DNA from 2 places in the Mycobacterium sp. NGS59 genome. Region 1 is predicted to be linked to the other one. Evidence: riboswitches for the same ligand, from Rfam matches in the RefSeq annotation. Region 1 holds a riboswitch; the other holds the start of a gene.
What was found. A riboswitch is a leader RNA that binds a small molecule or an ion and turns the genes downstream of it on or off. The one in region 1 is predicted to bind cobalamin.
Positions count from the first base shown of each region.

Region 1 (4,556 bases):
CACCTCCATGTGCGAGCGGGCCGCTTCGATCGAGGTGACGTCGGCGTCCAGGTCGGCGATCGCGCCGATCACTTCGCCGAACTCCGAATAGCACAGGTGGGTGTGAATCTGGGTCGAGTCGGCGACACCGGAGGTGGCCAACCGGAAAGCTCCCACCGCCCACGTCAGATACTCGTCCTGCTCGGCGCGGCGCAACGGCAGCAGCTCCCGCAGCGCCGGCTCGTCGACCTGGATCACCGCGATCCCGGCCGACTGCAGGTCCACCGTCTCGTCCCGAATCGCCAGTGCCACTTGGATTGCGGTGTCGGCCAGCGGCTGGTCGTCACGGACGAACGACCACGCCAGGATGGTCACCGGACCGGTCAGCATCCCCTTCACCGGCTTGTCGGTCAGCGACTGCGCATAGCTGATCCAGTCGACCGTCATCGGCTGCGGCCGGGACACGTCGCCGTAGAGGATAGGCGGACGGACACACCGGCTGCCGTAGGACTGCACCCAGCCGTTCTGGGTGGCGAAAAAGCCGTCCAGTTGCTCGGCGAAGTACTGCACCATGTCGTTGCGCTCGGGCTCCCCGTGTACCAGCACATCGAGCCCGAGTTGCTCCTGCAGCTTGACGACGTCGGCGATCTCGGCCTTCATCCGGCGCTCGTATTCGTCCTGGTCGATCTCGCCGGCGCGCAACGCCGCCCGGGCGACCCTGATCGCCGAAGTCTGCGGGTAGGAGCCGATCGTCGTGGTGGGCAGGGCCGGCAGATGCAGCCGCGCCTCCTGGCTGGCGCGACGCTCGGCCGGGTCACCGCGATGCGCGCCGGAGGCCACGATCGAATCGATCCGGGCCCGGACCTCGGCGTTGTGCAGCCGCGGATCGCGCTTGCGGTCGGCCACCGCGGCGTTGGATGCCGCGATTTCGTCGGCGACCGTCTCGCGCCCGTCGCGCAGCGCGCGGGCCAACACGACCACTTCATCCACTTTCTCGCGGCCGAAAGCCAGCCAGCTGCGCAGGTTCTCGTCCAGCCCGGTCTCCGGTTTGAGCGAGTACGGCACGTGCATGGTCGAGCACGACGTCGAAACCGCCACTGCCGCAGCCGAATTGCGCAAAGTCGTCAACTTGCCCAGCGCCGCTTCCAGGTCGGTGCGCCAGATGTTGCGTCCGTCCACGACACCGGCCACCACCGTCTTGCCGGCCAGATCCGGAACGGCCGCGACCGCTGTGCCCGCACCGGCGACCAGGTCGATACCGATCGCCTCAACCTGGGTGCGGGCCAGGCCCGCCAGGGCGGCACCCGGGTCGCCGAAATAGGTGGCGACATGAATGGCGGGTCGATTGCTTGCCGCGCACAACGCGGTGTAGACGGCCTCGGCCAGCGCGGGTGCGTCGGGGGAGATATCGGTGACCAGGGCGGGCTCGTCGAGTTGGACCCACCGAGCACCGCCGTCGGCGATCAGCGACAGCAGCTCGGTGTAGACCGGCAGCAATTCCTCGAGGCGCTCGATCGGTGCGCCGCCGCCGTCCACGGACTTGGCCAGCAGCAGGAACGTCACCGGCCCGATGACCACGGGACGGGCGGGAATCCCCAGGGCCTGAGCCTCTTTGAGCTCCGAGAGCACCTTGTCGGGGTTCAGCGCGAACCGGGTGGACGGCCCGATCTCGGGAACCAGGTAGTGGTAGTTGGTGTCGAACCACTTCGTCATCTCCAACGGCGAGATCTCGTCATTGCCGCGCGCCGCGGCGAAGTAGCGGTCAAGTTCGTCGGGAACGTCACCTACCCGTGGCGGCAGGGCCCCGAGCAGTACCGCGGTGTCGAGCATCTGGTCGTAGTAGGAGAAGGTATTCACGGGCACCGAGTCCAGGCCGGCTGCGGCCAGGTCCGACCAGGTGTCGCGGCGCAGCGAGGCGGCGACGGACTCCAGGTCGGCTCGGCTGGTACGTCCGGCCCAGTAGCCTTCGGTCGCGCGTTTGAGTTCGCGGCGCGGACCGATGCGGGGGCAGCCGGTGATGGTGGCGGTGAATGGTGTGGCGTTCACGAGCGGGTTCGTCCTTCGATCGACGGAGTGGACACCGCCCGCGGACGCGCAGCCGTCCGTTGGGCGTGTCGGACTGTCGTCAGTCGCATACACCTCAACGGGTGCGGCCAAACGCCCATTCCACGAGGCGATGAACCGCCGGACGCGGCGCGCCCGGCACAGCTGGCAGGTCTTCGGACTCGCAGGCGCGCACCGAGGTGGTGCTCCTAGTGACCGTCGCTTCCCAGCCCCCACGTTCGGGACCAGTGCTTGTCGAAAACGGCGTTCGTTCCTGCATACCGCTGCGGGACAGTCCCGGATTCCCACCGGGTTCCCTCTCGCGGGGCAAAAGTCGCCCCGCTCGATGCCGGCGTCACATGGTGCGACGACAACAGACCAGCTGCACGGTAGATGTTACTAGGCATGTCTGCGCCTCGTGTCGCTGCGCGGTCTCGAGTCGATACAACAGCCCGTAGAGCGTTAGCTCGACTCCCCGGCCGCGGTCAGTGCGTCCGCGATGGGCACATCGCCGTTGTTGAATTCGATGGTGCGGCCGACGGTCGAGTCGTCCGGCAACACGGCCGCCGCCACCAGCGCGACATCTTCGCGGGAAACCGCGCCCTTCGCTTCGCCCACCGCAATCCGGCCGGTCGCCGGGTCCAGCGTGAGCCGGCCCGGCCCCAGCACGGTCCAGTCGAGAGCACTGGCACGTAGGTGTTCATCGGCGGCCGCCTTGGCTTCTGCGTAGGCGAAGAACGAATCATCGGCGGGCACACCGTGATCGGGGCCGGCGCCGAAATACGACACCATCACGAACCGCGGCACGCCGGCCTGGCTGGCCGCATCGATCACCCGGATGGCGGCGTCGCGGTCCACCGCGTAGGTTCGCGCCGGGTCGCCGCCACCGGCCCCGGCCGAGAAGACGACGGCGTCGTGTCCGGACAGCAGGTCGGCCAGCGCGTCGGTGTCGAGACGCTCGATGTCGGCGACGGCAGGCTTCGCGCCGGTCGCAGCGACGTCGTCGGTGTGGTCGGGATTGCGGAATACCGAGGTCACGGCGTCGCCGCGGTCACTCAAGATGCGGGCCAGGTGTAGGGCGACTTTGCCGTGGCCGCCGATCACGATGATGTTCGCCATGATTCGACGCTACAGCTCGGAACGGATCGTCACTTGCCGCGAACGGCGACACCGCGCAGGACGGTGTCGCGGGCCAGGATGAGCGAGGCCCGGGTGCCGATGTCGCGCAGGATGTTCTCCGGAATCCACTGCATGCCGATGACGCAGCGGGCCAGCATCGTGGTCGACGGCGAGTCGATAGCGATCTCGCCGGACCGAGTCCCTTCGGAGAGCAGCGATTTCATCTGACGCAACCGCGTCGTGTACGACCAGCCCGGGTTCACCGCATCCCGGGGCGGGGACTGGCGCATCCAGGCGAGCTGGATCCGGAACTCGTCGGAAAACTGGTCCAGCGCATTGACGTTGACCCAACTCAGCGCGTCCAGCTTCGCCACGGGACTCGCCTGGGCGCGCAGCACGGCGATCCACCCGGCCTCCACCTTCTGGCCGAACGACCGCATGATCGACGCCAGCAGTTCGTCCTTGGACCCGATGACGCGATAGACGGTTCCGGTGCCCAGTCCGGCCGCGGCGGCGATGTCGCGGACGGTGGTGACTTCGTATCCCTTGCGGCCGAACTCCGTTCGTGCGACCGCACGCAGTTGGGCGGCCTTGTCACGGGGGTCGGCTTCGCTGTCGTCGGCCCACGTGTCGATGACGTCGCTGGCCGCGGTGAAAGCCGTCGAGCGGTCCAGCGGACCATCGTCAGGAGGACGAGATGCCAAGCCCTGCAATATTATCCGGCACAGCAGCGCTGCGACCTGATCGGCGGAGGAATTGTGCCGCATGACGTCGAGGCCGACCTGCAGCATGGTCTGGCAGATCCGGTCGGCCAACGTGGGAAGATCGACGTCGGCATTGATGTCGCCGCTCCACCTGGCGGCCCGCAGGGTCTGCAGCATCGCCTCCTGGATCGCGACCGGCCGCTGCCGCGTCAGCTTCATCAGCTCGGGGTCCGCGCTCGGGCCCTCGTAGAACGACATCTGCAGCGCGGCGCGGTGCCGCACAGCGCAGTTGGCGATCGCCTGGCCCAATTCGACGATCTTCCCGGCGGCGGGTCGCGAGTCGGCCTCGTCCAATTTCGTTTGGGCGCTTTGCCCGATGCGTTCCAGGTCGGCCTGATAGCGGCGGATCAATTCGACCAGGATCGCTTCTTTCGATTCGAAATGGTGGTACAGGCTGCCGGGAAGGATCCCTGCCGCATCGGCGATCTCCTGCAACGAAGTTCGCAGTCCGGAGGAGGCGATCAGGGACGCGGCGGTTTCGAGGATCTCGGCGCGGCGGGTACCGGTTTCGATGGCGCTGTCAGTCATGGCCCGCTGAACGGCGCTTCGAACGACCGGGCGGATCGCAGTGCGGAAACCATCGGAAATCCGTCCTCCTGCCGAACCAAATCTTTGTTAGAGGTTATCAGATTGGCTGCGGCAAACGCGCTG
Region 1 covers NZ_JCALCN010000001.1:5,988-10,543, forward strand. Annotated here, with positions in the region: gene metE (5-methyltetrahydropteroyltriglutamate--homocysteine S-methyltransferase) at 1-2,025, opposite strand, end outside; cobalamin riboswitch at 2,173-2,420, opposite strand; gene AC5Y46_RS00030 (SDR family oxidoreductase) at 2,485-3,141, opposite strand; gene AC5Y46_RS00035 (TetR/AcrR family transcriptional regulator) at 3,171-4,433, opposite strand.

Region 2 (4,556 bases), on a different contig from region 1:
CTGGCGACGGCCCCCTGCACCTCCGCCAGTGACGATTGAATCCTCGCCAGATTCATTGCAGCCGAACGCAAGAGGTCGGGTTCGACGGTCAGCGCTGACACATGCCCTCCTGTTTCTCGGCGCACTCCGACTCGTCCGGCGCCCAGGTGCTGGGCATCAGTGGCTCGCGCGGACCGCCACCGAACGCGTCACCGGTGAGCGTGGCCAGCCCCGCGGCTTCACCACCGGCCGTCCGCCGGGTGGCTCCCACGAACCCCAGCGGACCTGCGCCGCGATCGGAGCTGACGGCGGCGTCGGGGTCGGAAACGGGCTCGAGGTCCATGTATTCGTAGCCGCGACCCTTCACGTCGACCTTGGCACGCCGCTTACGGCGTTCCCGCGCTTTGTCCGCTGCGGAAGCCGCTGCCGCGGCCGGGGCCGCCGCGACGTCCGGCTGCGAAGCCCTCTTCTTGACCACAGTTCGGGTGCCGGCCGGGGAATCCATCCTGCCCGTGCCGCTGAGATACGGAAACTGCCCGGGACCCGCGCCCGGCGGTGGCGATGCGCTCGCAACGCTCGATGCGATCGGAGCCGCAGCCGGTACCGGGGCGGCCGGCGCGACAACCTGCGCCGGTACGGCCGGGCTCGAAACGGCCACCGTCGCAACCGGACCCGGCACGGTGGCGGGGTTCGCGGCAAGCACGTCGGTGGGACCCGGAACTGATTCCATGCCCGCATGCACATGCAGGGCTACCTCGGCGATACCCAGCGCGCCACCGGTGCCGAGGAGGGTGGGGCCGACCAGCAGCGGACTCAGTCCGGCCGCCAGCAGTGGGAAGGTGACCAGAAACTGGATGACCTGGATGGACAGGTCGTAGCCGATCGCCACACCACCGAAGGCGTAGGCCGCGAGCAGCAACAGCGGGTTGTCACCGGCCGCATTGAGCAGTCCCTGCATCAGCGCGGGATAGCCGCTCACCGGCGACGACAGGTCGGCGATCTTGGTGACGAACCACGTCATCGGGTCGGTGCCCGGGGGGACGCTGAAGATATACGAGACCAGGTCGCCACTGTCGCCGCCGACGGTGTTGAAGACTCGCTCCACGGCGGCAAGGAAATCTGTGATCGTCGAAAAAGGATCTCCGGCTGCTGCGGCCGGTTCTGCTTTGACGATCTGTGGTGCCGCGGTCGCGTCCGGCGACGCGGCCACCGCCGCAGCCGAGACCCCTTCATAGGCGCGCTCATGGTGGTGGCGGCCTGAATCCACATTCGCACGTAATCGGCCTCGTTCAGCGTGATCGGGATGGTGTTGATCCCGAAGAAGTTCGTCGCCACCAATACGCTGTGGACGGCATGGTTGGCTGCCAACTCGCCCAGCGTAGGCATGGCGGCCAGGGCCGCGGTGTAGGCGGTAGCCGCGGCCTCGTGCCGGGCGGCGGTCGCGGCGCTGTCCGCGCCGGCCTGCACCAGCCAGGCCAGGTAGGGCGCGTGGGCGGCCACATACGACTCGGCGCTCTGGCCCTCCCAGGCGCCGCCGCGCACCCCGCTCAACAGCGCGGTCAACTCGTCGGCCACTTGGGCGTACTCGGTGCTCAGCGTGCTCCACGCCGCGGCCGCAGCCAAGAGTGGACCCGGCCCCGGACCGCTCGACAGCAACGTCGAGTGCAGCTCCGGCGGGGAACCCATCCAGACCGTCATCGGCGGCTAGGCCGAGCGCTGGACCGACCGCAGGCGTGCCGCATCATGAGGCACCAGCTCTCTCCGGGGTGCTCCGCCCCGGGTTAGCAGGATGCGATGACGTGAGTGTCCTGGCTCTCGGATCACCGCTCGCCTCGCCTTCCAGCCAATGGCCGTGGCTTGTGAGGGTCGCTCCCCGATGACAGTGGCGGGACCGCGCCGGATTCGCACCGGCTTCCTGCATCATCATCGCCGTACAGGCGACATTGTCGCACTTGAGTCGGCCGGCGGATCGCACTTCGCAGAATCAAAGTCACCCCCGCAGAGCACCTGTTCCCCCGACCATAAACCTGGCGGGAGAGCTAGGCGGGCAATTTGCCACAATCCTGCGAATAATTTGCATGTAGTTAGCCGCCGCTCGGTGCTGGTGTTCGGCGTAGCAGTATTGCCCGGGTCGGCAGCACGAGCGTTGCGACGGAGGAAAAGCGTGCGACGAGACAGCCCAGCGGGACCCGGGCGCCCCCCGGCGATCCTGCGGTCGGCTCGGACGACACTTGTCGCGTGCGCGCTACTGGCGGCGATCAGCGCACTGGCCGGCATGGCACCACTGTTCGTCGTCGTAGAGGTGAGCCGGCGTCTCCTCGCGGGGAACACCGACGTCTGGCCGATCGTCGTGGTGGCGGTCATCGCGCTGGCGGCAAAGCAATTGGGTGTCCTGGCCGCCGGGGTGATGACACATCTGGCCGACATCCGGGTGTCGTTCCGGATCCGTCGGGAGTTGCTGGCCAAGTTGAGCCGGGTGCCGCTTGGCTGGTTCGGCGAGCGCAACTCCGGGATCGTCAAGAAGGCCGTCGAGGACGACGTCGCGGCCCTGCATCGGCTCGTGGCCCATTCGATCGTGGAAGTCAGTGCGGCGGCGGTGCCGCCCGTAGTGGCCTTCGGGTACCTGTTCGTCCTGGACTGGCGGATGGCGCTGGCGACGCTGCTGCCGGTGTGCGCCGGGCTGGCGGCGTATCAGCGCGCGGCGGCCAGTGCGGGAACCAAGTATCCGGAGTACATGGACTGGTTGAGGCGGCTCAACAGCGCGGCCGTGGAGTTCGTGAACGGCATCGGCGTGGTGAAAGCCTTCGGCACGCCGGGCGCGGCAAGTCGTCGGTTCCAGGAAGTGTCCCGCGCGTTCGCACACTTCTTCCTCGACTGGGCCAAATCCACCAGCGTGGCCAGCGTCACGGCGGAAATCCTGCTGTCGCCGCCCAGCATCCTGCTCGCGGTCGCGACGACCGGCGGGATCTTGACCGCCAACGGCGACCTCCCGCTGCAGAACTTCATCGCATTCGCCGTCTTCGGCACCGTCATCACGTCGAACTGGATGACGTTGCTGATGTCGATACACCCGTTGGTCACCGGGTTGCAGGTGTCCCGCGAAATCCGGGAACTGCTTGGGACTGCGGAACTTCCGGTGCCGGACCGCCCGGCCGAACTCGATCCCGCGACACCGGGCCCGGTGGTGCGGCTGCGCGGGGTGCGCGTCACCTACGGCGACACGGTCGCCTTGGCCGGGATCGATCTCTGTCTGGAGCGCGGCACGATCACCGCGCTGGTGGGCCCGTCCGGTTCCGGAAAGTCCACCCTGGCCAAGCTGTTGCCGCGGTTCGACGATCCGTGCGAAGGGGCGGTCGAGCTGTACGGGGTCGACCTGCGCCGGATCGACCCCGCGACGTTGTATCGGCACGTCGCGTTTGTCTTTCAGGACCCACACCTGTTGTCGGCCATGAGTATTCGCGACAATATCCGGCTGGGCCGTCCCGACGCCGACGAGCAAGCCGTGCGGGAAGCCGCCCGCCGGGCGCAGATCTTGTCCAGGATCGAGACGTTGCCACGCGGATTCGATTCGGTGGTCGGCGAGGACGCTGCGCTCTCGGGTGGTGAACGGCAGCGCGTCTGTATCGCCCGCGCGATCCTGGCCGACCGCCCGATCCTGGTCCTCGACGAAGCCACCGCCAGCGCCGACCCGGAAAACGAGGCCCGGATCCAAGACGCGCTGAGCGCGGTCGCCGCGGACCGGACGGTGCTGGTGATCGCGCACCGGCTCAGCACCGTCCGAGGCGCCGACACCATCGTCGTCCTCGCCGGCGGCCGCATTGCCGAAACCGGTAGGCACCCGGAATTGTTGGGGCACAACGGAATCTATGCACAACTGTGGAGACGGGAACGCGAGGCAGAACGTGGTGTCGCCGAGCAGTTGGAGGCATGGCGATGAGCACGATCATCCGTTACCTGTTCGACCTGCTCGATGACCGCGGCCGCCGGCAGCTGCGCACCATGCTCGTCGTGCAAGCCGTGCAGGGAGTGCTGCAAGGTCTGGGTTTCCTGTTCGTGGTTCCGTTGCTCGGCGTCCTCTTCGAACGACCGGTGCGGGGGGGTGATCTGTGGTTCTGGATCGCGGCGATCTGCGTGACCGTGGTCGCCCATCACGGGTTGCTGGCCTGGAGCACTTCGCTGGGCTATCGCGTCGGCACCGACGTGCTGACCAATTTCCACGATCGGATCGGAAATCATCTGGCCGCCTTGCCGATCGGCTGGTTCGGCGCCGACCGGACCGGGCCGATCGGGCGTCTGGTCGCCAAGGATGCGACGGATCTCGCGGATTTCCCGGCGCACCTGCTGCGATATCTGGTCGTCGGCGTGAGTGCGCCGGTCACGCTGATTCTAGGTAGTTACCTGAGCGACTGGCGGATCGGGTTGGCATTGACGCTCGGTGCGGTGCTGTGTGTGCTGTCGTTGCGGATGTTCACGTCGGTCGTGCACCGCAACGACGACCAGTACGAGCACGACATCGGCGTCACCGCGTCCCGGATCGTCGAATACGCCCGGCTGCAACCCACGCTGCGCGCCTACGG
Region 2 covers NZ_JCALCN010000003.1:165,260-169,815, reverse strand. Annotated here, with positions in the region: gene AC5Y46_RS05845 (PE-PPE domain-containing protein) at 1-101, opposite strand, end outside; partial or broken gene AC5Y46_RS05840 (PPE family protein) at 89-1,677, opposite strand; cobalamin riboswitch at 1,761-1,940, opposite strand; gene AC5Y46_RS05835 (ABC transporter ATP-binding protein) at 2,144-3,916, shown strand; gene AC5Y46_RS05830 (ABC transporter ATP-binding protein) at 3,913-4,556, shown strand, end outside.
Region 2: linked by a shared signal. The riboswitch ahead of AC5Y46_RS05840 (PPE family protein) and the one ahead of metE (5-methyltetrahydropteroyltriglutamate--homocysteine S-methyltransferase) in region 1 are both predicted to bind cobalamin.